DNA from 4 places in the Streptomyces globisporus C-1027 genome. Region 1 is predicted to be linked to each of the others. Evidence: riboswitches for the same ligand, from Rfam matches in the RefSeq annotation. Region 1 holds a riboswitch; each other region holds the start of a gene.
The links. Region 1 has a riboswitch for cobalamin ahead of WQO_RS07085 (cobalamin biosynthesis protein). Riboswitches for the same ligand answer to the same signal wherever they lie in the genome.
Positions count from the first base shown of each region.

Region 1 (7,507 bases):
ACGGACGGCGAGTGGCAGCAGGGCGGCCGGGACGCCGCGTGCGGCGGCCAGGGCGCGCACGGTGGCCTGCCAGTCCAGCACCGGGGAGTCGAGGACGATGCCGCTGATCCGGTCGCGGAGCGGGGATTCGACGGCGGCGTACAGGGCCGTGGTGGCGCCGGTGGACCAGCCGTGGACGATCACGTTCCGGGCGCCGTACCGCAGGGCGTAGCGGAGGGCGGCGTCGAGGTCGCGCCACTCGGAGGCGCCGAAGTGGCCGAGGCCGTCGGCGGGGCGGGGGGCTCCGGGGTCGCCCCGGTAGGCGAGGTCGAGCACGGGGAAGAGCTGCTGGTGCAGGAACGGCATGAGGTTCATGGGGTGGGCCCGGGTGGCGCCGAGGCCGTGCACGGTGATGATCCAGGTGTCGCGCGCCCCGGGGACGTACCAGGCGGGGAGGGGCCCGAGCTCGCCGGGGATCTCGACCTCCTGGTGGTCGAGGCCGAGGTCGCTGCCGGGGTCGCCGCCGTACAGGGCGGGGGTGAGCCGGACCTTCACGCCCGGTTCGAGGATCCCCTGGCCGACGCTCTCCAGCCTGCGGACGACGGTGTCGGCGCCTTCGGAGGCCCCGTCGACGACGGGGCCGACCACCGCGTGGACCCCGGGTCCGGCGATGCCCCAGGTGCCGGGCCGGAGCGCCGAGAGGGACCGGGTCAGGGTGACCTGCCCGGCCGCGGTGGCGTGCACGGTGAGTCTGCGGTCGGCGGGGAGGGGACGCCCGGGCGTCGCCTTGAGGGCGACGTCGCTGGCGTACCGGCCGGCCGCGACCGCTGCCGCACCGACGCCGAGGATCGAGGTGACGGCCGCTGCCGTCGCGGTTACCGGGCGCACCGCTTCAGTGTCGTGGGGCGGGCGGCGGGCGGCCAGTGGGCGGGGGCCGTCCGGGGCGGGACCGAAGCTCCGCCTACCTCGCCCCGGTGCCGGCCTCGGGCGGGGCCCGGTCAGCCGCGCTGGCCGTACCCCTTGAGCGCCTCGGTCACCTCGGCCAGCTGGGCCGTGGTGAGCAGGGCCGGGGTGCGGCCGGGCACCGAGCTCGCGGTGAGCCAGAGGTGGCACAGCCACTCCAGTTGGGCGGTGCGGTCGTAGGCCTGGTCGAGGGTGTCGCCGTAGGTGACGGTGCCGTGGTTGGCGAGCAGGCAGCCCGTGCGGCCCCGGAGGGCTTCGAGCATGGCGTCGGCCAGCTCCGGGGTGCCGTAGCGGGCGTAGGCGGCGGTGCGGACGGGGCCGCCGAGGATGGCCGCCGCGTAGTGCACGAGCGGGACCTCGGCGACGAGGGTGGAGACGGCGGTGGCGTGCACGGCGTGGGTGTGGACCACGGCGGCGGCGTCGGTGGAGCGGTAGACCGCCAGGTGGAGGGGGAGTTCGCTGGTCGGCCCGAGGTCCCCGAGGACCTGGTGTCCTTCCAGGTCGACGCCGACCGCGTCCTCGGGTCCGAGCCGGTCGTAGGGCACCCCGCTGGGCGTCACCAGGACGAGGTCGCCGACGCGGGCGGACACATTGCCGGAGGTGCCGACGACGAGGCCGTCCGCCGCGCTCCGCCGGGCCGTGTCGACGACGTCCCGCCAGGCCTGGCGGACGGATTCCGGCTGCTGCTCGCTCATGGGGCGAGCCTAGGCGGGCAGGCGCGCAACCGGAACGTCACACAGGGCGTGACGGGGATCTCTTCCGGGTGCCGAACGGCCGTTCAAAATGTTCGTCAACGGGCGGCAAAGGGCAGCCCACGCCGCGCCCCACCGGCCTCGCACAACTTCACCCGCACACAAGCGGAAGCCGCTCACTCCGCTTGGAGTCACCGCAACGCCCTGCCCAGTTCATCTTCCGTTCACTCAGGTTGCCTACGGTCCACGAGCCACTGACGTCGAACGATTGCCTGGGTAAATGGAACACATCACGCTGCTGCTTGCGATTGTGGTCGTAACAGCTCTCGTGTTCGATTTCACGAACGGTTTCCACGACACCGCCAACGCGATGGCGACCACCATCTCGACCGGCGCGATGAAGCCCAAGACAGCGGTGGCCATGTCCGCCGTTCTCAACCTGATCGGCGCGTTCCTGTCGGTGGAGGTCGCCAAGACGATCTCCGGCGGGATCGTCAACGAAGACGGCATCAGAACAGAGGTCATCTTCGCGGCGCTCGTCGGCGCCATCCTGTGGAATCTCCTGACCTGGCTGCTGGGGCTGCCCTCCAGCTCCTCCCACGCCCTGTTCGGCGGTCTGATCGGCGCCGCGGTCATGTCGGCCGGCTGGTCCTCGATCAACGGCGGCACCGTCGTCACCAAGGTGCTGCTCCCCGCGATCGCCGCCCCGCTCGTCGCCGGTATCGCCGCGATGCTGGCCACCCGGCTGACGTACCGGATCAACCGGAACGTCACCGACCCGAACCAGCTGAAGTCGACCGCCAAGGGCTACCGGGCCGGGCAGATCGCCTCCGCCGGTCTCGTCTCGCTCGCCCACGGCACCAACGACGCCCAGAAGACGATGGGCATCATCACCCTCGCCCTGGTCACCAGCGGTGTCCTGGCCCCCGGCTCCAACCCGCCCATGTGGGTCATCGTCTCCGCCGGTGTCGCCATCGCGCTCGGCACCTACCTCGGCGGCTGGCGCATCATCCGCACCATGGGCAAGGGCCTGACCGACCTCCAGCCGCCGCAGGGCTTCGCCGCCCAGACCAGCGCGGCGACCGTCATCCTGGCCTCCTCGCACCTCGGCTTCTCGCTCTCCACCACGCAGTCCTGCTCCGGCGCCGTGATGGGCTCGGGCCTCGGCCGTAAGGGGGGCGTGGTCCGCTGGTCCACCGCCACCCGGATGTTCGTCGCCTGGGGTCTGACCCTGCCGGCCGCGGGTCTGGTCGGCGCGGGCGCCGAGTTCCTGACCAAGCAGGGCCCCTGGGGCATCGCCGTCACGGCGGTCATCCTGGTGGGCGGCTCGTTCGCCATCTGGGTGGCCTCGCGCCGCCAGCCGGTCGACCACACCAACGTCAACGACACGGACGGCGACGAGCCCCAGGGCGTCGTCACCACGGCCATCGCCGCGGTCCAGCCGCCGCCCATCGGAGTCCCGGCCTCCGAGCCCGAGCTCATCTCCAGCATCCCGGCCCCGGCTTCGGCGCCCGACGACCCGGCCCGGCCGCCGGCCAAGGTGTAAGGACAGATCCGCATGAAAATCGACTGGGCAGCTCTCGCCTCCGTCTTCGGTGTCAGCCTCGTGGTCACCGTCGCGCTGGTCGGCCTCTTCACCCTGGGCATCGTCGCTCTCTCCAAGCAGTCCGCCACGGCCGGAGGCAGCGCCTCCGGCGGGTCGGTCGCGCTGGCGCGCACCGGCGCGTACGCCTGCTTCGCGCTGTGCGTCGCGGCGGTCTCGTACGGGATCTATCTGATCGTCGCCTGACGCCGCACCCCCGCGTTCCTCGCACTCCCTTCGGGCCGGACACACCTCGTGTGTCCGGCCCGATGTGCGTCCGCCCACAGTGGAGCCTCGCAGGTCAACAGCGAGTTGACGGCTGTTCTCGGGGCGTGGTGGACTGCCGGAGCCATTTACGGCGACAGCAGAGGAAGCCGGTGCGAATCCGGCGCGGTCCCGCCACTGTCACCGGGGAGCACTCCCCCACACCGGACGTCACGGCTCGCGGTACGCGGGCTGGAAGGCCGGGGGAACTGCGGATCCGGGAGCCAGGAGACTCTCGTCGTCGGTCACGTCGAACCAGGGCGCGGACCCTGAGTGAGGACCTACGCCATGCCCGGCCGCCGTGCGCCCTTCCCTGCGCCGCTTCCTGTGCCCCTCCGTGCCGGAACGCCTCTTTCCGCGACGGGCTGAGCCGTGCGTGCCGATCGCATCTTCGCGTACGGCGCCACGGCCGGGATGGTCGCCGACGCGCTGCTCGGCGATCCCCGGCGGGGCCACCCCGTCGCCGGATTCGGCCGCGCCGCGGCGCGGGTCGAGTCCCTGTTGTGGCGTGACGACCGTGGCCGGGGCGCGCTGCACACCCTGGTGTGCGCCGGAGGCGCTGTGGGGGCAGCCGCGCTGACCGCCCGCGCCGTACGGGGACGCCCCGCGCTCGCCGTCGCGCTGACCGCCGCCACCGCCTGGTCCGTCGTCGGCGGTACGTCGCTGGGCCGCGAGGCCCGCGCGATCGGGGGCGCGCTGGCCGCCGGGGACCTGGAGGTGGCCCGGGAGCGGCTGCCGCATCTGTGCGGGCGCGATCCGCACTCCCTGGACGGGCCGGGGATCGCCCGCGCGGTCGTGGAGTCGGTCGCCGAGAACACGTCGGACGCCGTCGTCGGCGCGCTGGTGTGGGGGGCGATCGGCGGGGTGCCGGGTCTGGTCGGGTTCCGGGCGGTGAACACGCTGGACGCGATGGTCGGCCACAAGTCGCCCCGTCACCGCCGCTACGGCTGGGCCTCGGCCCGCCTGGACGACGTCGCGGGGTGGCCGGGCGCCCGGCTGACGGCCGCGCTGGCCGTGGTCGGCGGCGGGCGGCCCTCGGAGGCCGTACGCGCCTGGAAGGCGGACGCACACCGCCACCCGAGCCCGAACGCGGGGCCCGTGGAGGCCGCGTTCGCGGGGGCGCTCGGCGTACGGCTGGGCGGCACGCTCGCGTACGCGGGGCGCGTCGAGCACCGGCCGGTGCTGAACGGGGCGGCCGGGCGGGAGGTCCGGGGCGCGGACATCGAGCGCGCGGTGCGGCTGTCGCGCCGGGTCGGTGCGTTGGCCCTGGGGGTGTGTGTGGCGGGCCGGCTGGCGGCGGGCCACCTGGCCGCGCGGCGGTCGGTCGCGGGGCGGAAGCGGGGACGGGCATGAGCGGTGCGACACGGTGGAGTGCCGTACGGGAACGGGGGCGGGCATGAGGGGCGGCGGGCTGCTGGTCGCGGGAACGACCTCGGACGCGGGCAAGAGCGTGGTCACGGCGGGCATCTGCCGCTGGCTGGTGCGCCGAGGGGTGAAGGTCGCGCCGTTCAAGGCGCAGAACATGTCCCTCAACTCCTTCGTGACCCGCGAGGGCGCGGAGATCGGGCGCGCCCAGGCGATGCAGGCGCAGGCCGCCCGGGTGGAGCCGACGGCACTGATGAACCCGGTGCTGCTGAAGCCCGGCAGCGACCGGTCCAGCCAGGTCGTCCTGATGGGGAAGCCGGTCGGCGAGATGAGCGCCCGGGGGTACCACGGGGGCCGTCAGGAGGCGCTGCTCGGCACGGTGACCGACTGCCTGGAGGAGCTGCGGTCGACGTACGACGCGGTGATCTGCGAGGGGGCGGGCTCCCCCACCGAGATCAACCTCCGGCGCACCGACATCGTGAACATGGGGATCGCGCGGGCCGCCCGCTTCCCCGTGCTGGTCGTCGGGGACATCGACCGGGGCGGGGTCTTCGCCTCGTTCTTCGGGACGACGGCGCTGCTGAGCGCGGAGGACCAGTCGCTGGTCGCGGGCTACCTGGTGAACAAGTTCCGGGGCGACGTCTCGTTGCTGGAGCCGGGGCTCGACATGCTGTACGGGCTGACCGGGCGGCGGACGTACGGGGTGCTGCCGTACGCCCACGGGCTCGGCATCGACGAGGAGGACGGCCTGCGGGTCTCCCTGCGGGGTGCGGTGCGGGAGTCGGTCGTGGCGCCGCCGCACGGGGAGGACGTGCTGCGGGTCGCGGTCTGCGCGGTGCCGTTGATGTCCAACTTCACGGACGTGGACGCGCTGGCCGCCGAACCGGGCGTCGTCGTGCGGTTCGTGGACCGGGCGGAGGAGCTGGCCGACGCGGATCTGGTGATCGTGCCGGGGACGCGCGGCACGGTGAAGGCGCTGGCCTGGCTGCGTGAGCGCGGTCTCGCGGAGGCGCTGGTGCGGCGTGCGGCGGAGGGCCGGCCGGTACTGGGGATCTGCGGCGGGTTCCAGGTGCTCGGTGAGCGGATCGAGGACGAGGTGGAGTCGCGGGCGGGGGTCGTGGACGGGCTCGGGGTCCTTCCCGTACGGATTCGCTTCGACCGGGACAAGACGCTGGCGCGGCCGGTCGGTTCGGCGCTGGGCGAGCCGGTGGAGGGGTACGAGATCCACCACGGGGTGGCCGACGTACGGGGCGGGGAGCCGTTCCTGGACGGGTGCCGGGTGGGGGCGGTGTGGGGGACGCACTGGCACGGGTCGCTGGAGAGCGATGCGTTCCGGCGGCGGTTCCTGGTGGAGGTGGCGCGGGCCGCCGGGCGGCGGTTCGTGCCTGCGCCGGACACGAGTTTCGGGGTGCTGCGGGAGGAGCAGCTGGATCGGCTCGGGGATCTGGTGGAGGAGCATGCGGACACGGATGCGTTGTGGGGGTTGATCGAGGGGGGTGCGCCTGGGGGGTTGCCGTTCGTGCCGCCGGGGGCGCCGCCGGTGGGGGCGGGTGGGCCGGAGAGCCGGGGCGCTGCCCCGGACCCCGCTCCTCAATCGCCGGAGGGGCTTGAAATGGCCGGGTCCGCTGGGTCAAGGGGCCAGAGGCTTGAGGATGCCGGGTCCGCGGAAGCCACGCCCCACGGGCTCGGGCAAGAAGCTGAACAGCATGTCGACCAGGAGGCCTTGTGAGTACGCCGTATCCCTTCACCGCGATCGTCGGGCAGGACGACCTGCGGCTCGGGCTCTTGCTGAACGCCGTCAGTCCGGCCGTCGGCGGGGTGCTCGTGCGGGGTGAGAAGGGGACCGCCAAGTCCACCGCCGTGCGGGCCCTCGCCGCGTTGATGCCCGAGGTCCCCGTCGTACCCGGGTGCCGGTTCTCCTGTGATCCGGTCTCGCCCGATCCGGCGTGTCCCGACGGGCCGCACGCGGAGGCGGCCGGGGTGTCGCGTCCGGCGCGGACCGTGGAGCTGCCCGTCGGGGCGTCCGAGGACCGGCTCGTGGGGGCGCTGGACATCGAGCGGGCGCTCTCGGAGGGTGTGAAGGCGTTCGAGCCGGGGCTGCTGGCCGACGCGCACCGCGGGATCCTGTACGTCGACGAGGTCAACCTCCTCCACGACCACCTGGTGGACCTGCTGCTGGACGCGGCGGCCATGGGTGCTTCGTACGTCGAGCGCGAAGGCGTCTCCGTACGGCACGCGGCGCGGTTCCTGCTGGTCGGGACGATGAACCCGGAAGAGGGCGAGCTGCGGCCGCAGCTGTTGGACCGGTTCGGGCTGACCGTGGAGGTCTCCGCGTCCCGGGACACCGACGAGCGGGTCGAGGTCGTGCGGCGCCGGCTCGCGTACGACGACGACCCCGAGGGGTTCGCCGCGCGCTGGGCCGAGGAGGAGGGCGCCCTGCGCGAGCGGATCGCCGCCGCGCGCGTCCTGCTGCCCCGGGTCGTGCTGAGCGACGGCGTGCTGCGGCAGATCGCGGCCACCTGTGCCGCGTTCGAGGTCGACGGGATGCGGGCCGACATCGTGATGGCCCGTACCGCCACCGCGCTCGCCGCCTGGGCCGGCCGCGAGGAGGTCACCGCCGACGACGTACGGCAGGCCGCCCTGCTGGCCCTCCCCCACCGGC
Region 1 covers NZ_CP013738.1:1,616,812-1,624,318, forward strand. Annotated here, with positions in the region: gene WQO_RS07065 (alpha/beta hydrolase) at 1-867, opposite strand, end outside; gene WQO_RS07070 (class II aldolase/adducin family protein) at 978-1,637, opposite strand; gene WQO_RS07075 (inorganic phosphate transporter) at 1,915-3,180, shown strand; gene WQO_RS07080 (hypothetical protein) at 3,193-3,423, shown strand; cobalamin riboswitch at 3,558-3,735, shown strand; gene WQO_RS07085 (cobalamin biosynthesis protein) at 3,853-4,833, shown strand; gene WQO_RS07090 (cobyric acid synthase) at 4,877-6,574, shown strand; gene WQO_RS07095 (putative cobaltochelatase) at 6,571-7,507, shown strand, end outside.

Region 2 (7,507 bases), 1.1 Mb from region 1:
GGCGACGGTGCGGCGGCCGAGACGGGCGAGGGGGTCGCCGTCCAGGGTGACGACGCCGGTGTCCGGGGCGAGGAGGCCCGCGAGGATCCGCAGCAGGGTGGATTTGCCGGAGCCGTTGGGGCCGAGGAGCCCGATGGTGGAGCCCGGCGGCGGGGTGATGTCGACGCCGTCGAGGATGAGCCGGCCGCCCGCCGCCCGGCCGACGCGCTCGGCGCGCAGGCCCGTGGAAACGCTCATGACGTGCTCCTGGTGCGGTACAGGACGAGGACGAAGGCGGGGACGCCGATCAGGGCCGTGACGACGCCGACCGGTACTTCCTGCGGGTCGAGGACGGTCCGGGCGAGGGTGTCGACCCAGACCAGGAAGACGGCCCCGGCGAGCGCGGTGACCGGGAGGAGCCGCCGGTGTCCGGAGCCGGTGAGGGCGCGGGCGGCGTGCGGCAGGACCAGGCCGACGAAGCCGATCGCCCCGGCCGCGCTGACCAGGGCGGCGGTCAGCAGGGCGGTCGTGCACAGCAGCACGATCCGGGTGCGGGCGACGTTCACGCCGAGCGCGGCGGCGGCGTCCTGCCCGAAGGCGAAGGCGTCGAGCGTACGGGCGTGGGCCAGGCAGACCACCAGGCAGACGGCGAGGACGGCGGAGCACAGGGCGACCTCGCTCCAGCCGACGCCGCTGAGCGAGCCGAGGAGCCAGAACAGCACCCCGCGGGTCTGCTCGGCGTCGGCGGAGGTCATCACGACGAAGGAGGTGAGGGCGGAGAAGAGCTGCATCGCGGCGACGCCGGAGAGGACGACGCGGTCGGTGGAGCCGCCGAGGGTGTGGCTGAGCAGCAGCACCAGGGCGAAGGAGAGGAGCGCCCCGACGAACGCTCCGGCCGACAGCGACACCGCTCCCCCGCCGACCCCGAGGACGACCACGACGACCGCCCCGGTGGAGGCGCCGGAGGAGACACCGAGGACGAAGGGGTCGGCGAGCGGGTTGCGCAGCAGCGATTGCATCACCGTGCCGCACACCGCGAGCCCGGCGCCGCACACGGCGGCGAGGAGGGTACGCGGCATCCGCAGATTCCAGATGATGCCGTCCCGGATCGGGCTGAGGTCACTCGCGCCGAACCCGAGGTGCGCGGCGACGGTCGACCAGACGTCGGGGACGGAGATCCGGGCGGGCCCGATGGTGACGGCGACCGCGACGGAGGCCAGGAGGAGGAGTAGTCCGCCGCCCCACAGCAGGACGGTGAGCGGCGCGCCGACCCGGGCGGGAACGTCCGGGCGGGCGGCAGGCGGCGCGTCGGCCGTCTTCGCGGCCGTACGGCTGTCGGTGCTCACCCCGCGAGCCCGAAGTCGCGCAGTCCGGCCGCGACACGCTCCAGTCCCTCGACGGTCCGGATGGTGGGGTTCATGGCCTGGCCGCTGAGCAGCACGTAGCGGCGGTTCTTGACGGCGTCCATCGTCTTCGTGACCGGGTTGGACTCCAGGAACTCGATCTTCTTCTCGGCGCTCTCGGCGGTCTGCGTCGTGCGGCTGAGGTCGCCGATGACCAGGACGTCGGGGTTGCGGTCGGCGACGGTCTCCCAGCTGATCTGGGGCCATTCGTCATGGGTGTCGTCGAAGACGTTCTTCGCTCCGAGCTCCTTGGTGATGACGCCGGGGGCACCGCAGCAGCCCGCGAGATAGGGGGCCTTGGAGTCGGAGAACCAGTAGAGGAGGGAGGCGTCGGAGGCGTCGATGCCGTCGGTGGCCTTCTCCACCCGGGCCCGGAGCTTCTTCACCAGGGCGTCGCCGCGTTCGGGGACACCGAACACCTGGGCCAGTTCGCGTACTTCGGTGTAGACGCTGTCCATCGTCAGGGGTGCGGTGCGGGCCCCGTCGCCGCTGCCGCTGTTGTCCTTGCCGACGCAGTCGGCGGGCGAGACGTAGGTCGGGACGCCGAGCTTCTCGAACTGTTCGCGCGGGGCGACGCCGCCCTTGGCGAGGGTCGAGGCGAAGGAGGCGGAGAGGAAGTCGGGCTCCTTGTCGAGGACCTTCTCCGAGGAGGGCCGGTTCTCCGATATCCGCTCGACGCCCGCGTTGGCCTTCTCCAGCCCCTTCATCACCGGGTCGCTCCAGGTGGCGGTACCGGCGAGCCGGTCGGCCAGGCCGAGCGAGAGGAGGATCTCGGTGGACCCCTGGTCGACGGAGACGGCCTGCTGGGGCGGCGCCTTCACCGTGACGGTGCGCCCGCAGTTCTTCAGGGTGAGCGGGAAGCCCTCGGCCTTCTTCCCGTCGGTGGCTCCGGTGCTCCCGCCCTCGCCGCAGGCGGTCAGCAGGAGGAGTCCGGCCGCGAGCAGGGCGGCGGTACGTATCGGAGCGGGGGTGGCCGTGGACAGCACGAAGGACCTCTGTGTCTCTGGGCCCAGCCGCGGAGCCCGTCGTACGGTTCCCGTGCCCCGGTGCGGGCGCGGGTGCCAGCAGGTCTTCGGACTCGGGTTCGTCCGGGCGGGACGCCTTCCCGGAGCACGCGTGTGCTCCAGTGGCCGTGGCCCCGCCCGTCCCCCTCACCGCTGCGCGTCAGTTCCGGATTCGCACCGGATTCCCTGACCCCGTCGCTGGGGTTCGACTGGCCCCGGCAAGCTATCACGCGTCTTCTCGCAGCTCGGGCGCGGTGCGGTGGGTCACGGCCGCGGGGCCGGTACGGCGCGGGGCCGGTACGGCGCGGGGTCGGCCCGCCGTACCGGCTGTGCGGATTCCGCTCGGGCAGGCCCAGGGCCTGGCGCCACCTTCCCGTCGTCGCCCGGCAGACGGGAAGGTGACGCCGGCCCCTACGGAGCCTGGAGGGCGATCACCGCGTTCTGGCCGCCGAAGCCGAAGGAGTGGCTGACGGCCCGTCGTACGGGGACCTCGCGCGGGGTCTTGGTGACACAGTCGATGGCGAACCCGGGCTCGGGGGCGTCCAGGTTCGCGATCGGCGGGATCACCCCGTGCTGGAGCGTGAGGATCGTCAGGCCCGCCTCGATGGCGCCGGCCGCCCCCATGCAGTGGCCCAGTACGCCCTTGGGGGCGGTGACGGGCGGCCGGTGCGGGTAGGCCCGGCCGATCAGGGCGGCTTCTGTGGCGTCGCCCTGCGGGGTCGACGTGCCGTGCGCGTTGACGTGGTCGACGTCCTCGGCCCGCCAGCCCGCGTCGCGCAGCGCGGCGTCGACGGCCGCCCGTGCGACCTCCCCGGCAGGGTGCGGGCTGGTGGGGTGATGGGCGTCGGTGGTGGCCCCGGCGCCCGCGATCAGCGCTCGGGGAGAGGCTCCTCGGGCGCGGGCCTCCTCGGCCCGCTCCAGGACCATGATCGCCGCGCCCTCGCCCATGACGATCCCGGTCCGGTCGGCGGCGAAGGGGCGGCAGAGGCGGGCGGGGTCGCCGTCCCGCGGTGCCGCGGCGCCGGAGCGCGCGAAACCGGTCATGGCGACGGGGAAGACGATCGACTCGGTGGCCCCGGCGATGGCGATGTCGCACTGGCCCAACGTGAGCATGTCCCGGGCCACCGACAGCGCGGTCACCCCGGACGAGCAGGCGGTACACGGGGCCAGACTCGGTCCGGTGGCCTTCATCGCGATGGCGATCTCGGCCGCAGGCATGTTCGGGATGGTCAGCAGGATGCCCGAGGGCGAGGTGGCCTCGGGGCCGCGTCGCTCCAGGGCGACGGCCTGTTCGGTGAGTCCGGCGGATCCTCCGCTGCTGGTGCCGACCACGACGGCGACCCGGGTCCCGTCCCAGTGCGCCGGGTCGAGCCCGGCGTCGGCGACCGCCTCCCGGGCGGCCAGGAGGGCGAACTTGACGTACCGGCCCATCCGGAACGCGGACCTGCCGCCGACCGCGTCGTCGAGGTCGATGCCGGAGACCGTACAGGCGAAGTCGACGGCGCAGCCTTGCAGTTCGGGGACGGTGCGGGCGGGTGAGAGGCCGGCGCGGACTCCGCCCCAGGTGGTGTCGGTGGTGTGGCCGACCGGGGTGATCATCCCCAGTCCCGTCACGGCGATGGCGGGTCGTTTCATCGGGTGTTGCTCACCGGCACCGTCGCCTCGGCCGCCGTGCTGCCGACGGCTTCGTCGATGTACGCGGAGATGTCGGCCAGCGTGGCGTCCTTGTAGAGCTTCTCGGAGTCGGCGTCGACGCCCAGGGTCTCCTTAATGATGACGGCGAACTCGGCGACCGCGAGGGAGTCCATCTCCAGGCTGTCCATGGTGGACTCCGGCAGGACCTCGTGGGCGGGCACCTTGAACGTCCCGGTCAGCACCTCGGTGATCTTGGGGTGAATGGTCTTCATGGTGATTCCTCTCATCGGGTTCGTCGAGATCGTCCGAGCGGCGGGGGAAAACGGTGCTGCCCACCTCCCGAAATAACTGGATGACGATCTTCCGGTTACGCCTTCCGGTGAACCGATTCATCTACGCTCACCTGCGGCTTCTCGAACCATCGGGAGAGCACCGATGTGGTTCCCCAGTACGCCAGGAGGACCCCACGGGTGCCGAGCGCCGCGACCTTCTCACGCAGCGGACGCCTCCGGCTGCCGCAGACGGGCCGCCGGAACTCCGCCGCCCGCCCCCGGATTCCCGCCCTGCGACTCCGGTGCCAGGCCGCATCGGGGTCGTCGTAGACGTCCGCGTAACGCGGTCCGGCGATCGGCCAGTCCGACATCAGCCGCTCGGGCAGGGCGAAGGACGCCACCAGGGCGGGGGTGTGTTCGGCCACGACGACGGTCGCCGCCTCCACCGCGTCGGGCAGAAAGGTGACCTGATCGGCGGTCAGCCGTCCGGCGGCGAGCAGGTCGCCGCCGTTGCGGGCGATCCACCGGAGGGCGAAGAGCCGGCGCAGCTCGGTGAGCCGTTCGCGCGCCGCGCCCTCGGGCAGGGTGGCGACGGCCTCGGCGTACGCTTCGTCCGCCTGCCGGTAGGCGTACGCCTCGACGCCGCGCAGCGCGGCCGACGACGCGGCGTTCCAGCGGCCGAGCGGGTCGCCGGGCGGGGCGGCGCTCATCCGCGCCCGGGCGCGGGCGAACCAGAGGTCCTCGACGGCCGCGAACAGCCGGCCGAGGAAGGCGGGGTCGTCCAGGTCTCCGGGGCCGTCGCCGTCGGCCGTGTCCCGGTCGGTGGCGCTGAAGAGCATCTCGGCGGCGGCCTTGGCGTGGACGGCGAGGTTGTCGCCCTCGGCGGTGATCGCGCCCTCGATGCCGGTGACCAGCTCGGTCATTCCGTTGTTCTCCAGAAGACCCTGGGCTCCGCATCGTTCGCGGCACTCGACGATGACGTCGCGGGCCTGCCAGGTGATCCACCCCTTGGTGACGGCGACCAGGCGTTCCGCTTCGTCCCGGTCGGCCCCGGAGGCCGACTCCCAGCCGTCCAGGGCCCTGCGGTGCAGGAGGCTCATCGCGTAGACGGTGGCCATCGCTCCGGCCAGCGGGCCGTGGTGGGTGCGGTGCGCGTACACCGGGATCCGCCGGGCGGCGCGCGATCCGGAGATCATCCGGTGGCCTGCGTACCGCACGGCGATGGCCAGGGTGACCCGGGCGGAGCCGACCGCGCAGGCGCTCATGGAGAGCTTGCCGGGGGTGACCCGGCCGATGGAGGTGAGGAACCGCCTTCTGCGGTTGGGGACTTCGCTGTGGAACCGGCCGTCGTCGCCGATCCGCCCCTGCTGTCCGGCGAGCAGCGCCTCGCGGGGGACGAAGCAGCGGTCGAAGGAGGTCAGGCAGTGGTCGACCGGGGAGCCCATCCGGGCGGGCAGCCGCCGCACCCGGACGCCGGGCAGGGCGCGGTGGGCGTCGGTGAGCGGGGCGAGGAAGAGGAAGACCCCGTGGTCGGCGCCGTCGGCGAGCAACCGGGCGGCCACGACACCGGACTTGGGGCCCCCGGCCGGGCTGGTGTTGGGCATGAACTTCTGCGCCCCGGCGTGCGGGGTGTGCAGGACGAAGCCGTCGCGTTCACGGTCGTACGTCGCGGTCGTCTCGATGGCCGCGGCGTCGTTGCCGTGGGCCACCTCCGTACAGAGGAAGGCGCCCACCCGCCGCAGCGCGAGGAAGTCCGACAAGTCGCGCCTGGTGTCGGCGTCGTGGTCGAGGAGGCTGCCGAGGAAGAGGTTGTAGTGGATGCCCGCCACGGTGGTCAGCGCCGGGTCGACGGGGCCGAGCCACTCGTGGAGGGCGGCCAGCGCCCGGGGGTCGGCGGCCAGCCGTGCGCCGCTGTCGAGCGCGTTGTTGAGGATGCGCAGCCGGTGGTAGGAGAGGGCGAGCCGTTCGTCGGGGGTGCCACCACCGGGGCGGCGAAACGGTTCTGTTGTCAGCAGGCGGCGCCAGAATCCGTGCTCCCGACGGAAATTCGGCCCGAAGAGCACTGCGGTGAGCAAATCGTTCGTGGACGGCGAGGCCGCGTCGTTCGTGGGTACGGTCACAACAAAGTAACGATCAAGGAACGGCGAGGACACCCCCGCCGTCCCGAAATGCCCCCGTATATCAAGCGCGTTGGAAGGCCAGTACGACGTTGTGGCCACCGAAGCCGAAGGAGTGGCTGAGCGCCGTCTCGACGCGCCGGTGACGGGGCTCCTTCGTCACGCAGTCGAGCGGAAAGGCGTCGGGGAGCGCGTCCAGGTTGGCGATCGGCGGGACGGCGGAACGTTCCAGCGTCAGGACCGTGGCCACCGCCTCGATCGCGCCCGCCGCCGCCAGGGTGTGTCCGGTGACGCCCTTGGGCGCGGTGACCGACGGCCGGTGCGGGAAGAGCCGGGAGATGAGGGTGGTCTCCATGGCGTCGTTGAGGGGGGTGGAGGTGCCGTGGGCGTTGATGTGGTCGACATCGCCGGGTGTCCAGCCCGCCTGGTCGAGCGCCGCCCGCACCGCGCGCTGGGCACCGTGTCCGTCGGGGGCCGGGGCGGTGGGGTGGTGGGCGTCGGTGCTGGAGCCGGCCCCGGCGAGCAGGGCGCGCGTCCGGCCGCCCCTGGCGCGTACCCCCTCCTCGCGCTCCAGGACGAGCATGGCGGCGCCCTCGCCGATGACGAAGCCGTCCCGGTCGGCGGCGAACGGGCGTGAGGCGGCGGCCGGTTCACCGGTGCGGGTGGACAGCGCGCCCATCCGGGCGAACGCGGTGACCACCAGCGGGGTCAGCACCGACTCCGCGCCGCCCGCGACCACCACGTCGCAGCTGCCGCCGAGCAGCAGATCGCGGGCGACGGCGACGGCCGTGGCCCCGGAGGCGCAGGCGGTGGCGGGGGCGAGGCTCGGGCCGCCCGCCTTCAGCGCGATGGCGACCTCGCCCGCCGCCGCGTTGGGGATCATCATCGGCACGAGGAGCGGGGAGACCGCCTCGGGGCCCGAAGAGGCCAGCTTGGCCGCGTTGTCGACGAGTACGGAGACGCCGCCGACGCCCACGCCGAGCACCACGCCGACCCGGGTGCCGTCCCATCGGGCCGGGTCGAGGCCGGCGTCGGCGACGGCCTGCCGGGCGGCCACCAGCGCCAGCTTCACGAACCGGGCCATCCGCCACACCGAC
Region 2 covers NZ_CP013738.1:468,928-476,434, forward strand. Annotated here, with positions in the region: gene WQO_RS01885 (ABC transporter ATP-binding protein) at 1-237, opposite strand, end outside; gene WQO_RS01890 (FecCD family ABC transporter permease) at 234-1,325, opposite strand; gene WQO_RS01895 (ABC transporter substrate-binding protein) at 1,322-2,368, opposite strand; cobalamin riboswitch at 2,429-2,615, opposite strand; gene WQO_RS01900 (beta-ketoacyl-[acyl-carrier-protein] synthase family protein) at 2,798-4,021, opposite strand; gene WQO_RS01905 (acyl carrier protein) at 4,018-4,293, opposite strand; gene WQO_RS01910 (acyl-CoA dehydrogenase family protein) at 4,389-6,413, opposite strand; gene WQO_RS01915 (beta-ketoacyl-[acyl-carrier-protein] synthase family protein) at 6,475-7,507, opposite strand, start outside.
Region 2: it holds a riboswitch for cobalamin, as region 1 does, so the genes downstream of both, WQO_RS01895 (ABC transporter substrate-binding protein) here and WQO_RS07085 (cobalamin biosynthesis protein) in region 1, are expected to answer to the same signal.

Region 3 (7,507 bases), 5.6 Mb from region 1:
CCGCGCTGCTCCTCGAGGGCGCGCAGCGCGGACAGCGTCCGCGCGCGGCGGTCGTGACTCGTCATCAACACGGCCAGGTGGACGGGGTGCACAGCGGGCTCCTCAGCTCCTGATTCTCATCATTCATGCATAAAAGCTGATATTCCGCATAGGCTGGGTGGGTGAGCGCCGAACCGATCGCGAACCCGCTCGGGCCCGTCCGGGGCCCTACGCCCCCGCGCCGGTCCGGCCGCCTCGTGCCGGTGCTCGCCTTCCTCCTCGCCGTCCTGTGCGTGAGTACCGTCGCGCTGACCGCGACCGTCCGCTCCACGGTCGCCTCACCCGGCTTCTACCAGGCGGTGCTGGACGAGGAGTCGGCTTACGACCGCCTCTACGGCGAGGTGCTCGTCGACCCGGAGATCTCGCCCGTCACCCGCGATCTGCTCGCCCAGCTGCCCGTGCCCGAGGCGCTGGTGACGTCGAACATCAAGGTCGTGCTGCCGCCCGCCACGGTCCGGGCGCTGACCGACCAGCAGATCGAGGCGGTGACCGGCTATCTGCGCGGCGACCGCGACGAGCTCCGGCTGACCGTCGACCTGGCCCCGGTGCTGGAGAACCTCGCCGATCTCGCACGCGTCTACTTCGGCGACCTGGTGGCCAATGTCCAGGGCCGGGACCAGCCGGACTTCGAACGGTTCTCCGCCGACCTGGCCGTGGGGCTCGACGACCTCAGGGAGGGCCGGGCTCCCGAGCTGCCCAGGCTGCCGCTCACCGAGGACCAGGCCGACCGCGCCGCCGACGCCCTCCTCACCGCCGTACCGGAGCAGCAGCGGACGGCGCTGCGCCCCGAGATCGAGGTGGCGCTGGGTGAGGGGGACGTGTCGACCGCGATCGCCGCCACCGCCGCCGCCGCGCTCTCCGACGGCTCCCGCAGCGCGGCCGCGGACCTCCGGACCACCCTCCAGGACGGTACGTGGGACCTCACCGGCACCCTGACCGCCGCCGGGGCGGACCTCACCGCCCTGGAAGAGGCCCGTGACACCATCAGGCTCCTGACCCTGCTCCAGGTCCTCGCCCTCACCCTCGCGCTCGCCGCCCTCGTGACCCTCTGGTTCACCGGCCCCGCCACCCCGGCCCGCAGGCTGATGCGGCTGGGTCAGGCGCTCGCCTGCGCGGGCGTTCTGACCGGCGCGGCCGTGCTCCTCGCCCGGCTGATCACCGGCGGGCGCCTGTTCACCCCACCCTCCTCGTGGGCCCCGAGCGTCAGCTCACTCGTCGACGACCTCCAGCGCAACGCCGTGAACCAGGCGGTGACCACCGGTCTCGGCGCCGCGCTCGCGGCCCTCGTCGGCGGCGTACTCCTCACGGGTGCGGGCTGGGTGCTGCTGGTGCGCCCCGACCGGATGCCGACGCCGACCCCGACGGCCGTGCGGACGACGGCGGCGGGCGTGGCCTGTGCCGCACTGGCCGGCGTCCTGGTCGTGCCACCCGTGTTCGGCCCGTCCGCACCCCGCCAGTGCCTGGGCAGCGGCCGCCTGTGCGACCTGCGCTACGACGAGGCCGCCTACCTCACCTCGCACAACGCCATGTCCACCACCGCCGACCGGTTCATCGGCCCGCTGCAGGACCCCGACATCACCACCCAGCTCAACACGGGGGTCCGGGCCCTCCAGCTCGACACGTACCGCTGGGAGAGCCCCCAGGACATCGCCGCCCGGCTCGACTCCCCCGAATTCACCCCCGAGCAGCGCCGCCTGATCACCGGTGCCATCGACAAGGCCAACCCGCCGCGCGAGGGCCTGTGGCTCTGCCACGGCGTCTGCCGCGCCGGGGCCATCGAACTGGTCCCGGCCCTGGAGGACATCGGCGACTGGCTACGCGCCCACCCCACCGAGATCGTGACGCTCATCGTCCAGGACGACATCAGCCCCGAGGACACCGAGAAGGCGTTCCACGCGGCCGGCCTGGACGACCTCCTGCACACCCCCGACGCGGACCCGGACGCCCCGTGGCCCACTCTGGGGGAGATGATCGACAGCGGCCGCAGGCTGGTGGTGTTCGCCGAGAAGGCCGACGGCCCGGCCCCCTGGTACCGCAACTTCTACCGGTACGGCATGGAGACCCCGTTCGCCTTCCGGAGCCCCTCGGAGATGACCTGCGCCCCCTACCGGGGCGGCACGGGCAAGCAGCTCTTCCTGCTCAACCACTTCATCACGAACGCCGGTGGCAGCCGCCTGGACGCCGGCCGTGTCAACGCCCGCGACTGGGTCCTGGAGCGGACCCGGGCCTGTGAGGCGGAGCGCGGCAGCCCGGTCACCTTCATCGCCGTCGACTACACGACGATCGGCGACGCGCTCGGAGCGGTGAACGAACTGAACTCCCGCCGCACACAGGACGACTGACGGCGCGGCGCCCGTACGACAGAACTCCCGGCAGCCGACGCGGCCGCGTCCGAAACCCCCGGGAGATCCTGGAGGGGAGCGTGAGAGGCTACGTTCCCAGGGGCTCCCCACCGTGCGGACGGAGCCGGACGACCGCCGACAGATCAGGAACCCAGCGCCCATGACTCCTCCGAGCGACCCGGCACCGCACGGTGCACCCGCCGCCGCACCGGCCCCCGGCGACCCATCCCCGCAGCCGGGCCGGGGCCGTCTGCTGGCCGTGAGCGACCTGCACGCGGCGGTGAGCGACAACCGGCCGATCGTCGAGTCCCTGCAGCCGACGTCCGACGCGGACTGGCTGATCGTCGCGGGCGATGTGGCGGAGCGGCCCGAGGACATCCGATGGGCGCTCGGGCTCCTCGCGGAACGCTTCGCCCAGGTGATCTGGACCCCCGGCAACCACGAGCTGTGGACCGTGTCCAAGGATCCGGTCCAACTGCGCGGGCAGGCCCGCTACGACCATCTCGTCGAGCTGTGCCGGGAGCTCGGAGTGACGACTCCGGAGGACCCCTTCCCGCTCTGGCCGGGCCCCGAAGGGCCGGTGGCGATCGCGCCGCTCTTCCTCCTGTACGACTACACCTTCCGCGCCCCGGGAACGCACACGAAGGAGGAGTCGCTCGCCGTGGCGCACCAGAGCGGCATCGTCTGCAACGACGAGTACCTCCTGCACCCCGACCCCTATCCGACCCGGGAGGACTGGTGCCGCGCCCGGGTCGCCGAGACGGGCCGCCGGCTCGCGGAGCACGACCCGCAGATACCCCTCGTCCTCGCCGGACACTGGCCGCTCGTCCGGGAACCCACGTCGGTGATGTGGTACCCGGAGTTCGCCCAGTGGTGCGGCACCGAACTGACCGCCGACTGGCACCGCCGCTTCAACGTCGCCGCAGTCGTCTACGGCCACCTCCACATCCCCCGTACGACCTGGTACGACGGAGTGCGCTTCGAGGAGGTCTCCATCGGCTACCCCCGGGAATGGCGCGAGCGGGGCCACCCGCGCGGCCTGCTGCGGCAGATCCTCCCGTACGAGGGTGAGCCCGCCCCACCGGAACGGACCGGGGCCGGACCGTCCGCACATCCGCGCACCCCCGGAGGCACCTCGTGATCGAGCTGCTGCTGCCCGCCGACGTCTCCTCGGCGTCCACCCGCGCGGAGACCGTCCCTGACGGAGCCCTCTTCCCCGAGGAGGAGGCGCTGATGGCCAAGAGCGTGGCCAAACGCAGGAACGATTTCGCGACGGCCCGCGCCTGTGCCCGGCGCGCCATGGCCGGACTCGGCCTGCCGCCCGCGGCCGTACTCCACGGTCACCGGGGGAGACCTCTGTGGCCCGAGGGAATCGTCGGCACGCTCACCCACTGCGTCGGCTACCGGGCAGCCGCGCTGGCCCGTGCGACGGACGTGCTGTCGCTGGGCATCGACGCCGAGCCGCATGCCCCGCTCCCCACCGGGGTGCGGGAGTTGGTGGCCCTGCCCGCCGAGCGCGAGCGGATCGGTCCGCCCGCGCCGGAGGGGACGGGCGAGATCCACTGGGACCGCATCCTGTTCAGCGCCAAGGAGAGCGTCTTCAAGACCTGGTATCCGGTCACCGGTGTCGAACTCGACTTCGACCAGGCCGATCTGACGTTCCATCGCACCGACGGTCCGGGGAGCGACCATGGGTCTCAGGGCCCCACCGCCGCCGAGGGCACCTTCGCCGCCCGTCTGCTGCTCACCGATCCGGCCCTGCCCACGACGCTGCACGGGCGTTGGCGGGTCGAGGGCGACATCGTCGCCACGGCGGTGCTGGTCCGGCCCGACTGGCGGGAGAGCAAAGGAATGTGACGGCCGGTCGGCCGTGAGGAGCGGTGGGCTGTGGTGGCCGGCCGGTGAGCGCCGGGCCGTGCCGGTCAGCCGGCCGGGGGAGCGGTGAGCGGGCGCCCGAGCCCCACGTTCCACCGGCCGGAGCGCCCGCTGAGTTCGGTCAGCATCAGCGGGGCGACGTCCAGCCGCCAGAACGCCTCCGCCGGCAGGCGCAGGCCGTGGACGACCGCCGCCCGGACGACGGCGGCCTCGGCCACCACCAGGAAACGAGCGCCGGGTGCGTCCGGCCCCCCGAGGGAGTCCAGCCACGCCCCGGTCCTGGTCACCAGGTCGCACAGCGACTCGCCGCCGTGCGGAGCCGCCGACGGGTCGCCGAGCCAGGCCGCCACCCCCGCGGGTTCGGCGGCGGCCACCTCGTCGAGGCGGCGGCCGGCCCAGTCCGCCAGGTCCCAGCCCCCCAGGGCCGGTTCGGTCCGGGCCGTCAGGCCGAGGGCCTCAGCGGTTTCGCGGCACTGGCCGGAGGGGCCGCTGAGTACCAGCCCGGCCGTCGGCACCGTACCGGCGGCGGCCCGCGCACTCTCCCGGCCGGACCGGTCCAGGGGGGAGTCGCCGTCGAAGCGCGCCTCCCGCAGCGCCGCGTTCATCGCCGGTGAGATCAACATCACCCGTACTGTCATGTCCCTGCTTTCAATCCGGCACCAGTGGCCCCGCAGCCCTGTCGCCCCAAGGAATTCGGCCCCCGTGACGCTGCACATTTGACCATGGCGGCGCCTGCGTACAGGCGGTATGGTCTCGTCGACCATGACGAGGGTGGGACGGAAGTCCGGTGAGAATCCGGCACGGTCGCGCCACTGTGAACCCGCCTTCGGGCGGGAAGTCAGACCCGGCACCTTCGTCTGAGGCACCACAACAGGGACGCGTGTTCCCACAGGAGGTTCTGCCATGGCACAGTCCGCCGTTTCCGCTACGGGGACATCCGAGATCACTCCGATCTCGGCGAAAGCCATTGCCCCCTGGGCGGTCTTCTTCGGCATTCTCATGCTCGTCCTGCTGTACTTCGTCGGCGCCGAACAGGGCGCCACCGCACTCATCTCGGGCGAAGGCGTCCACGAGTGGGTTCACGACGGCCGCCACCTGCTCGGCTTCCCCTGCCACTGAGACATCTGAGGAACCAGGCCCCGCCGGAGAGAACATCCGCCGGGGAATCAGCGGACGCGCCCGGCAGCGGCAAGCAAGAGAAATCAGGAAACCATCGTGAACCCCATATCTGTCAGAGCCCTGCTCGTGCGCGGCATGCTCGCGGGCCTGATCGCGGGCGCGCTCGCGCTCGTCGTGGCCTATTTCCTCGGCGAGTCCCAGGTGGACGCGGCCATCGCCCTCGAAGAGGCCCACAGTCATGACCACGGCGGCGGCGAGGAGTTGGTCAGCCGCACCATGCAGGCCACCGGGGGACTCGCCACCGGCGTCCTGGTCTTCGGCGTCGCGGTGGGCGGAATCGCTGCCCTCGTCTTCTGTTACGCCCTGGGCCGCATCGGCAACTTCGGCCCCCGGGCCACGGCGGCGCTGATCGCGGGCGCCGCCCTGCTCACGGTCTACGTCGTACCGTTCCTCAAGTACCCGGCGAACCCGCCCGCCGTCGGCAACCCCGACACCATCGGCAAGCGCACCACCCTGTTCTTCCTGATGGTCGCCCTCAGTGTGCTGCTGGCCGTCGCCGCCGTCATCATCGGCAAGCGGCTCGCACCCCGCCTGGGCAACTGGAACGCGAGCATCGCGGTCGTCGCGGGCTTCGTCCTGCTGATCGGTCTCGCCTACGCCTTCCTGCCCTCCTTCGACGAGGTGGGCAAGGACTTCCCGGCGACCCTGCTGTGGGAGTTCCGACTCTCGACGCTGGCGGTCCAGGCGACGCTGTGGAGCACCTTCGGCATCGTCTTCGGCTTTCTCACCGAGCGGCTTCTGACGCCCGCCCCCCGTGCGGCGGCGCCGCGTACCGCGAGTGCGGTGGGCTGAGCCCGCGCGTGCCGACGCGCGCACGTAGTGACTGATGTACACCACAGAACCCGCCGGGGAGCATCCGGCGGGTTCTGTGGTGTGCGGGCGGGCGCGGAGGCGGGTAGCGATGTTCAGTAGCATCGCTACGATCGAGGGGTAGCGTTGATAACGCGATGGTGTTAGCGTTGATCTCATCGGGTTTCACGGAACGGCCGCGACCCCAGTCGCCAGGAGCAATGCCATGACCGATCAGTCCGCAACCGCATCGACATCCGCCCCTCGCCGGGTGGCCGTGGTCACCGGAGGGTCCCGGGGCATCGGCCGCGAGAGCGCCGAACGGCTCGCCGCCGACGGCTTCGCGGTCGTCGTGAACTACGCGGGCAACCAGACCGAGGCCGAAGCCGCCGTCGCCGCGATCGCCGCCGCGGGTGGCGAGGCCATCGCCCGGCAGGCGGACGTGGCCGACGAGGTGGCGGTCGCCGCTCTCTTCGATGCCGCCGAGGATGCGTTCGGCGGGATCGACGTGGTGGTGCACGCGGCGGGGGTCATGGCACTCGCCCCGCTGGCCGAGCTCGAACTCGATACTCTCGACCGGATGCTCCGCACCAACATCCGGGGCACGTTCGTCGTCGACCAGCAGGCGGCGCGGCGGCTGCGCGCGGGCGGGGCCATCATCAACTTCTCCAGCTCGGTGCTGTCGCTGGCCCTGCCCGGCTACACCGCGTACGCCGCGACCAAGGGCGCCGTCGAGGCCATGACCCTGATCCTCGCCCGGGAGCTGCGCGGCCGGGACATCACGGTCAACGCCGTGGCTCCGGGGCCGACCGCCACCGCCCTCTTCCTGGACGGCAAGGACGAGGAGACCGTCGCACGGATGGCCGCCCAGCCGCCGCTGGAACGGCTGGGGACCCCGCAGGACATAGCCGAGGTGGTCTCCTTCCTCGCCGGCCCGGCCCGCTGGGTCAACGGGCAGGTGCTGCGGGCCAACGGCGGCATCGTCTGAGGGCCGCCGTGCCGCTTGATAGCGTCCCTCCGGTGAGCACGAGTACCCGGACACGCATCCTGGAAGTGGCCGCCACCCTGGTCAGGGAATCGCCCGACGGCGACATCTCCACGCGCGCCGTGTGCGAGGCCGCGAAGGTGGGCGCCCCGGCTCTCTACCGGCACTTCGGCGACAAGGAAGGACTGCTGTCGGCCGTCGTCGACCACGGCTTCGAGAAGTACCTGGCGACGAAGTGGGAGCGCGGTGAGACGACGGACGCCGTCGAGGACCTGCGGCGGGGGTGGGACAGCCACGT
Region 3 covers NZ_CP013738.1:7,217,001-7,224,507, forward strand. Annotated here, with positions in the region: gene WQO_RS31860 (glycosyltransferase family 2 protein) at 1-92, opposite strand, end outside; gene WQO_RS31865 (phosphoinositide-specific phospholipase C-related protein) at 162-2,381, shown strand; gene WQO_RS31870 (metallophosphoesterase family protein) at 2,542-3,522, shown strand; gene WQO_RS31875 (4'-phosphopantetheinyl transferase family protein) at 3,519-4,238, shown strand; gene WQO_RS31880 (histidine phosphatase family protein) at 4,304-4,894, opposite strand; adenosylcobalamin (AdoCbl) riboswitch at 5,021-5,114, shown strand; gene WQO_RS31885 (CbtB domain-containing protein) at 5,160-5,375, shown strand; gene WQO_RS31890 (CbtA family protein) at 5,472-6,227, shown strand; gene WQO_RS31895 (SDR family oxidoreductase) at 6,451-7,212, shown strand; gene WQO_RS31900 (TetR/AcrR family transcriptional regulator) at 7,245-7,507, shown strand, end outside.
Region 3: it holds a riboswitch for cobalamin, as region 1 does, so the genes downstream of both, WQO_RS31885 (CbtB domain-containing protein) here and WQO_RS07085 (cobalamin biosynthesis protein) in region 1, are expected to answer to the same signal.

Region 4 (7,507 bases), 3.8 Mb from region 1:
ACGGGCGGCCGGGTGCTGCGCATCGAGCGGCTGCGGCTCGCCAGCGGCGAGCCGATGGCGATCGAGACCACGCACCTTTCGGCCAAACGCTTCCCGGCGCTGCGCCGTTCACTGGTGAAGTACACCTCGCTCTACACCGCGCTCGCCGAGGTGTACGACGTCCGTCTCGCCGAGGCGGAGGAGACCATCGAGACCTCGCTCGCCACGCCCCGGGAAGCGGGGCTGCTGGGCACGGACGTGGGCCTGCCGATGCTGATGCTGTCCCGCCATTCGGTGGACGGCCAGGGCGAACCGGTGGAGTGGGTGCGCTCGGTGTACCGGGGCGACCGCTACAAGTTCGTGGCGCGCCTCAAGCGCCCGACGGACTGAGAGCCGCACGCGCCGGCGCGACGGAACACAGGGCGGTGGCCCGGGGATCGACTCCCCGGGCCACCGCCCGTTTTCGGTCATCCCAGGTGGAGCAGGATCGGGTGAACCGATTCCTCCCGTCGTCCGTGCCCCAATCGCGGAACTTCGGTGGAGACATCGGTGATGCGCGACCGGTATGCGGACAGGGGTTCCGGCGAGCGGCCGCACCACTTAGATTTCGCGCACGTTACGACAAGGATCGCGCGAGGGGACGGATCGATATGCCGGAATCGCCCACACCAGCACCACCGGTTTCACCAGCAGCGGGGCGGCGGGGGCCGACCCCGAAGTCCATAGCCGTCTGGAGCCTGGTGGCCCTGGCCGGCGCCATCGGCTGGGCCACCCTCGCGCTCTCGCGGGGTGAAGAGGTCTCCGCCGCCTGGATGCTGGCGGCGGCCCTCGGTTCGTACGCCATCGCGTACCGCTTCTACTCCCGGTTCATCGCCAACCGGGTCCTGAAGGCCGACAAGAACCGTGCGACCCCGGCCGAACGGCTGGACAACGGTGTCGACTTCCACCCCACCGACCGCCGGGTGCTCTTCGGCCACCACTTCGCCGCCATCGCCGGAGCGGGGCCGCTGGTCGGCCCCGTGCTCGCCGCGCAGATGGGTTACCTGCCCGGCACGATCTGGCTCGTCGTCGGCGTCATCTTCGCCGGCGCCGTCCAGGACATGGTGACGCTCTTCTTCTCGACCCGCCGTAACGGCCGTTCGCTCGGTCAGATGGCGCGCGACGAGATAGGCCCGGTCGGCGGGATCGCCGCCCTGGTCGCGGTCTTCATCATCATGATCATCCTGCTCGCGGTCCTCGCGCTGGTCATCGTGAACGCGCTCGCGCACTCGCCGTGGGGCGTCTTCTCCATCGGTATGACGATCCCGATCGCCCTCTTCATGGGCGTCTATCTGCGTGTCCTGCGGCCCGGCAAGGTCAGCGAGGTCTCCTTCATAGGCGTCGCGCTGCTGCTGCTCGCGATCGTCTCGGGCGGCTGGGTCGCCGAGTCGTCGTGGGCGGACTTCTTCACGCTGGAGCCGGGCACGCTGGTCATCTGGATGATCGTGTACGGGTTCCTCGCCTCCGTGCTCCCGGTGTGGCTGCTGCTGGCCCCGCGCGACTACCTCTCCACCTTCATGAAGGTCGGCACGATCGGGCTGCTGGCCCTCGGCGTGGTCGTCGCACTGCCGACCCTGAAGATGCCCGCGGTCACCGACTTCGCCTCCAGCGGATCGGGCCCGGTCTTCGCCGGCTCGATGTTCCCGTTCGTCTTCATCACCATCGCCTGCGGCGCGCTCTCCGGCTTCCACTCCCTGGTCTCCTCCGGCACCACGCCGAAGATGGTCCAGAAGGAGACCCAGATCCGGATGATCGGCTACGGCTCCATGCTGGTCGAGTCGTTCGTCGCGATCATGGCGATGATCGCCGCCTGCATCATCGACCCCGGCCTCTACTTCGCCATCAACGCGCCCGTCGGTGTGATCGGCGACAGCGTCCAGTCCGCCTCGCAGGCCGTCGCCAACTTCGGCTTCACCATCTCCCCGGACGCCCTGGCCCAGGCCGCCAAGGACGTCGAAGAGGCGAGCCTGCTCTCCCGGACCGGTGGCGCGCCCACGTTCGCGCTCGGCATGTCGGAGATCTTCTCCGCGGTCGTCGGCGGAACGGCGATGAAGGCGTTCTGGTACCACTTCGCCATCATGTTCGAGGCCCTCTTCATCCTCACCACGGTGGACGCCGGCACCCGGGTCGGGCGCTTCATGCTCCAGGACATGCTGGGCAACGCCTACAAGCCGTTCCGCGAGGTCAGCTGGAAGCCGGGCGTCTGGTTCGCCAGTGCCGTCGTGGTCGGCGGCTGGGGGTACTTCCTCTGGGTCGGCGTGCACGACCCGCTGGGCGGCATCAACCAGCTCTTCCCGCTCTTCGGTATCGCCAACCAGTTGCTGGCCGCCGTCGCGCTGGCCGTCTGCACCACCCTGCTCGTCAAGTCCGGCCGGCTGAAGTGGGCGTGGGTCACCGCGGTCCCGCTCGCCTGGGACGTGGCGGTCACGCTCACCGCGAGCTGGCAGAAGATCTTCTCCGACGACGTGAAGGTCGGCTTCTTCGCCCAGCGCGACAAGTACCAGGCGGGCATCGACGCGGGCGAGGTGCTGGCGCCGGCCAAGTCCATGGACGACATGCGCACCGTCGTCACCAACTCCACGGTCGACGGGGTGCTGAGCGCGCTCTTCGCGCTCCTCATCATCGTGGTGCTCGTGGACGCCGGCCGGGTCTGCTACAAGGCCATCCGGGACCCGGAGAGCGTCAAGCTCCACGAGACGCCGTACGTCGAGTCCAAGCTCGTCGCCCCGGCCTCGCTCTTCGCCACCAAGGAGGAGAAGGCCGAGCTGCTCGCCGCCGGCGTCGGGCCCGAGGGCGGCATCCGCAAGGAGCCGGCGGAGACGGGGAGCCGGACATGACGGTCGCGGACGTACGACGGGTGGCCGGACGGATCCGCTGGTACGTCCGTGAGCTGACCGGCGAGTCCACGTACGACCGCTATGTGGCGCACGCGAGGACGCACGATCCGGACGCGCCGGTGATGACCCGCCGCGCCTTCGAACGCAGCCGGACGGACGCCCGCGAGGCGGATCCCCGCGAGGGCTTCCGCTGCTGCTGAGCACCACGGGCCGCCACCGGGGCCGCCGCATCCCGTCCAGGGGCGCGGCGGCCCCTTTCCGCGCCCCCGACCGGACATCGCCGTCCGGAACACCGCGCCCTCGCCCTAGACAAGGATGTGCCCATGACACCGCGCTTCCGGCCGCCCCGGCTCCGGCCCCTCCTCCTGACCACCACGCTGACCATGACCCTGGCCCTGGCGGCGACGGGCTGCGGCACCGAGCCGGCGCCCGGCTCGCAGACAGCGGCCGACCGGAGTTCCTCGGCCGATCCGGCGCCCGACCGGGCGGAGTTGGAGGCGCGGGCGAGCGCCGCGCAGCTCGTCGCGGAGCATGTGTGGGTGACCGAGGCCGCGGGCTACACCCTGGCGCGCCAGTCCGTCGGGGTGCTCGGCGACGACGGGTTCGGCAGCGTCTACACCGAGCCGGACGGCGGGCAGATCCGGCTGTCGGTGGAACGCCTCCCGCACGCCGACGCCGACTGCACGGACGGCCCCGCGCCGGGCGGCGGCCAGCAGCCCCTGGTGACCTGTGAGCGCGACGGCGGACAGTGGTACAGCGCCACGGAGTCGGGCCACTCCTACGCCCGGGAACAGGACGGCCTGGTGGTGACGTTGAGCGGAACACGCCAGGAGGTGGACCGGCCGACGCTGCGTGCGGCGGCGCGGGCCGCCCACCGCGCCGACGACTACGAGCTGGACCAGGTACTGCCGCCCGCCGGGGAGGCCTCCGGGCGAGCGCCGGTCGAGCGCGGCGATCTGCCGACGGAGGGCGACGGGGCCCCGGACAACGAAGTGGGAGCGAGCGGCTGATGGATCTGACGATCAGGGTGGCCGAGCCGGCCGAGTACGGCGTGCTCGGCGAGATCGTCGCCGAGGCGTATCTCGGCGACGGTCTGCTGCACGGGCCGCAGGACCCGTATCTCCGCAAACTGCGGGCGGTGGAGCAGCGGGCGGCCGAGGCGGAGACGCTGGTCGCGCTCGACGCGGACGGGGCGGTGCTCGGCGGTGTGACCTATGCCGCTCCCGGCACGCCGTGGCGCGACATCGCCGGTCCGGACGAGGCCGAATTCCGGATGCTGGCCGTGGCCCGCGAGGGGCGCGGACGGGGCGTGGGAGAGGCGCTCGTACGGGCGTGCATCGAGCGGGCCCGGTCGGCGGAAGGTGTCCGGGCGCTGGTGCTGTCGACGCAGCCGGCCATGCTCTCAGCCCATAGGATCTACCGGCGGCTCGGCTTTCTGCGGACCCCCGAACGGGACTGGGAACCGGTGCCGGGCCTACGGCTCATGACCTTCCGGCTGCCGCTGGAGGCGGTGTCCTGAGGGGCACATGAAATCGACGCGACACAACATGTGGGGGCCGCAGCATCTGGCGGCCCCCACATGTATGCTCGACCTCGCTGTCGCCGCAGGGGAATCCGGTGCGAATCCGGAACTGTCCCGCAACGGTGTGATCAGTGTGCTTTTGCGCACCTGCAAGTCCGAAGACCTGTCGACAGTGCGTCCGGCTCGACCGAACCGGATGCCAGACGTCCGGGCCTCGCGGATAGGCCGGTGGACGCCGTCAGCAGTGCTGCCCCGCCCCGGGTTTCGCGCTGCCCGGCTTCCCCGCCTTCCACAGGCCCCCTGCCGAGCGAGGGAAAGCCCAGTGACCATCGCGCCCGCCGATCCGGTTTCAGCCACCGAATCCGCCGAGTCCGCAGCGTCCACCACGGCCGGGAAAGTCCCGAACGACGGACCCGGGACCGCTCTGCTGCGGACCCTGACCGACCTCACCGTCGATCTTCCCGACACCGACCCCGGACGGGTCGCCGCCGCAGCGCTGCGCGGGCGTAACGCCCGCTCCGACGAGGCCGAGCTGCGCATGCTGGCCACCGAGGCCGCCGCGGGGCTGATCTCCGAGGACCCGGCGTACTCCCGGCTGGCCGCCCGGCTGCTGACCCTCTCGATCGCCGACGAGGCGGCGGGCCAGGGCGCGACGTCCTTCTCCGCCTCGGTCACCGTGGGCCACCGCGAGGGCCTGATCGCCGACCGCACCGCCGCCTTCGTCGAGCTGCACGCGAAGGCGCTGGACGAGCTGGTCGAGCGGACGCTGGCCGAGGGCGCCGACGACCGCTTCGGCTACTTCGGTCTCCGTACGCTGCACAGCCGTTACCTGCTGCGCCACCCGATCACCCGGCAGGTCATCGAGACCCCGCAGCACTTCATGCTGCGCGTGGCCGCGGGCCTCGCCGAGGACGAGTCGGCGCGGGCGCTGGACGAGGTCGCCGCGCTCTACGGGCTGATGAGCAAGCTGGACTACCTCCCGTCCTCCCCCACCCTCTTCAACTCCGGTACGCGGCACCCGCAGATGTCCTCCTGCTATCTGCTGGACTCGCCGAAGGACGAGCTGGACTCGATCTACGACCGCTACCACCAGGTGGCGCGGCTCTCGAAGCACGCGGGCGGCATCGGTCTGTCGTACTCCCGCATCCGCGCCCGGGGTTCGCTGATCCGGGGCACCAACGGGCACTCCAACGGCATCGTGCCGTTCCTCAAGACGCTGGACGCCTCGGTGGCGGCGGTGAACCAGGGCGGCCGGCGCAAGGGCGCCGCGGCGGTCTACCTGGAGACCTGGCACGCGGACATCGAGGAGTTCCTGGAGCTCCGCGACAACACCGGTGAGGACCAGCGGCGTACGCACAACCTGAACCTGGCGCACTGGATCCCGGACGAGTTCATGCGCCGGGTCGACGCGGACACCGAGTGGTCGCTGTTCTCCCCGGCGGACGTGCCCGAGCTGGTCGACCTGTGGGGCGACGAGTTCGACGCGGCCTACCGCGCGGCCGAGGCGAAGGGCCTGGCCCGCAAGACGATGCCGGCGCGTGAGCTGTACGGCCGGATGATGCGGACCCTCGCGCAGACCGGCCAGGGCTGGATGACGTTCAAGGACGCCTCCAACCGGACCGCCAACCAGACCGCCGAGCCGGGCCGGGTCGTGCACTCGTCGAACCTGTGCACGGAGATCCTTGAGGTCACCAACGACGGCGAGACGGCCGTCTGCAACCTGGGCTCGGTCAACCTGGGCGCCTTCGTGGCGAACGGCTCGATCGACTGGGACCGCCTGGACTCCACCGTCCGTACGGCCGTGACCTTCCTGGACCGGGTCGTCGACATCAACTTCTACCCGACCGAGCAGGCCGGGAACTCCAACTCCCGCTGGCGGCCGGTCGGCCTGGGGGCCATGGGCCTCCAGGACGTCTTCTTCCAGCTGCGCCTGCCGTTCGACTCACCCGAGGCGCGCGCGCTCTCCACGAAGATCTCCGAGCGGATCATGCTGGCCGCGTACGAGGCGTCCTGCGACCTCGCCGAGCGCTCGGGCCCGCTGCCCGCGTGGTCCGAGACGCGTGCCGCGCGCGGGGTGCTGCACCCCGACCACTACGCCACCGAGCTGAACTGGCCGGAGCGCTGGGACGCCCTGCGCGCCCGGGTCGCGAAGACCGGGATGCGCAACTCCCTGCTGCTCGCCATCGCGCCGACCGCGACGATCGCCTCGATCGCCGGCGTGTACGAGTGCATCGAGCCGCAGGTCTCCAACCTGTTCAAGCGCGAGACGCTCAGCGGTGAGTTCCTCCAGGTCAACGCCTACCTGGTGGACGAGCTGAAGAAGCTCGGCGTGTGGGACGCCCGCACCCGTGAGGCGCTGCGCGAGGCCAGTGGCTCCGTGCAGGGCTTCGCCTGGATCCCGGAGGACGTGCGGGCGCTGTACCGCACGGCGTGGGAGATCCCGCAGCGCGGCCTGATCGACATGGCGGCGGCCCGTACGCCGTTCCTGGACCAGAGCCAGTCGCTCAACCTGTTCCTGGAGACGCCGACGATCGGCAAGCTCTCCTCGATGTACGCGTACGCCTGGAAGCAGGGGCTGAAGACGACGTACTACCTGCGTTCGCGCCCGGCGACCCGGATCGCCCGTGCCGCGTCCGGCCAGGCGTCGGCCGCCGCCCCCATTCCCGTACAGCAGGCTTCGGCGCCCGACGCGGACGCCATCGCCTGCTCTCTTGAGAACCCCGAGTCCTGCGAGGCCTGCCAGTAATGAGCACCACCAGCAACGAGAAGAACCTGCTCGACCCGGGATTCGAGCTGACCCTGCGTCCCATGCGCTACCCGGACTTCTACGAGCGCTACCGGGACGCGATCAAGAACACCTGGACCGTGGAGGAGGTCGACCTCCACTCGGACGTCGCCGACCTCGCGAAGCTGTCGCCGGGTGAGCAGCACATGATCGGGCGGCTGGTGGCGTTCTTCGCGACCGGTGACTCGATCGTCTCGAACAACCTCGTGCTGACGCTGTACAAGCACATCAACTCCCCCGAGGCGCGGCTGTACCTGTCGCGGCAGCTCTTCGAGGAGGCCGTGCACGTCCAGTTCTACCTGACGCTCCTGGACACCTATCTGCCCGACCCGGACGACCGGGCGG
Region 4 covers NZ_CP013738.1:5,422,432-5,429,938, reverse strand. Annotated here, with positions in the region: gene WQO_RS24060 (GntR family transcriptional regulator) at 1-369, shown strand, start outside; gene WQO_RS24055 (carbon starvation CstA family protein) at 630-2,855, shown strand; gene WQO_RS24050 (YbdD/YjiX family protein) at 2,852-3,055, shown strand; gene WQO_RS24045 (hypothetical protein) at 3,179-3,865, shown strand; gene WQO_RS24040 (GNAT family N-acetyltransferase) at 3,865-4,374, shown strand; cobalamin riboswitch at 4,439-4,562, shown strand; gene WQO_RS24035 (ribonucleoside-diphosphate reductase subunit alpha) at 4,700-7,123, shown strand; gene WQO_RS24030 (ribonucleotide-diphosphate reductase subunit beta) at 7,123-7,507, shown strand, end outside.
Region 4: it holds a riboswitch for cobalamin, as region 1 does, so the genes downstream of both, WQO_RS24035 (ribonucleoside-diphosphate reductase subunit alpha) here and WQO_RS07085 (cobalamin biosynthesis protein) in region 1, are expected to answer to the same signal.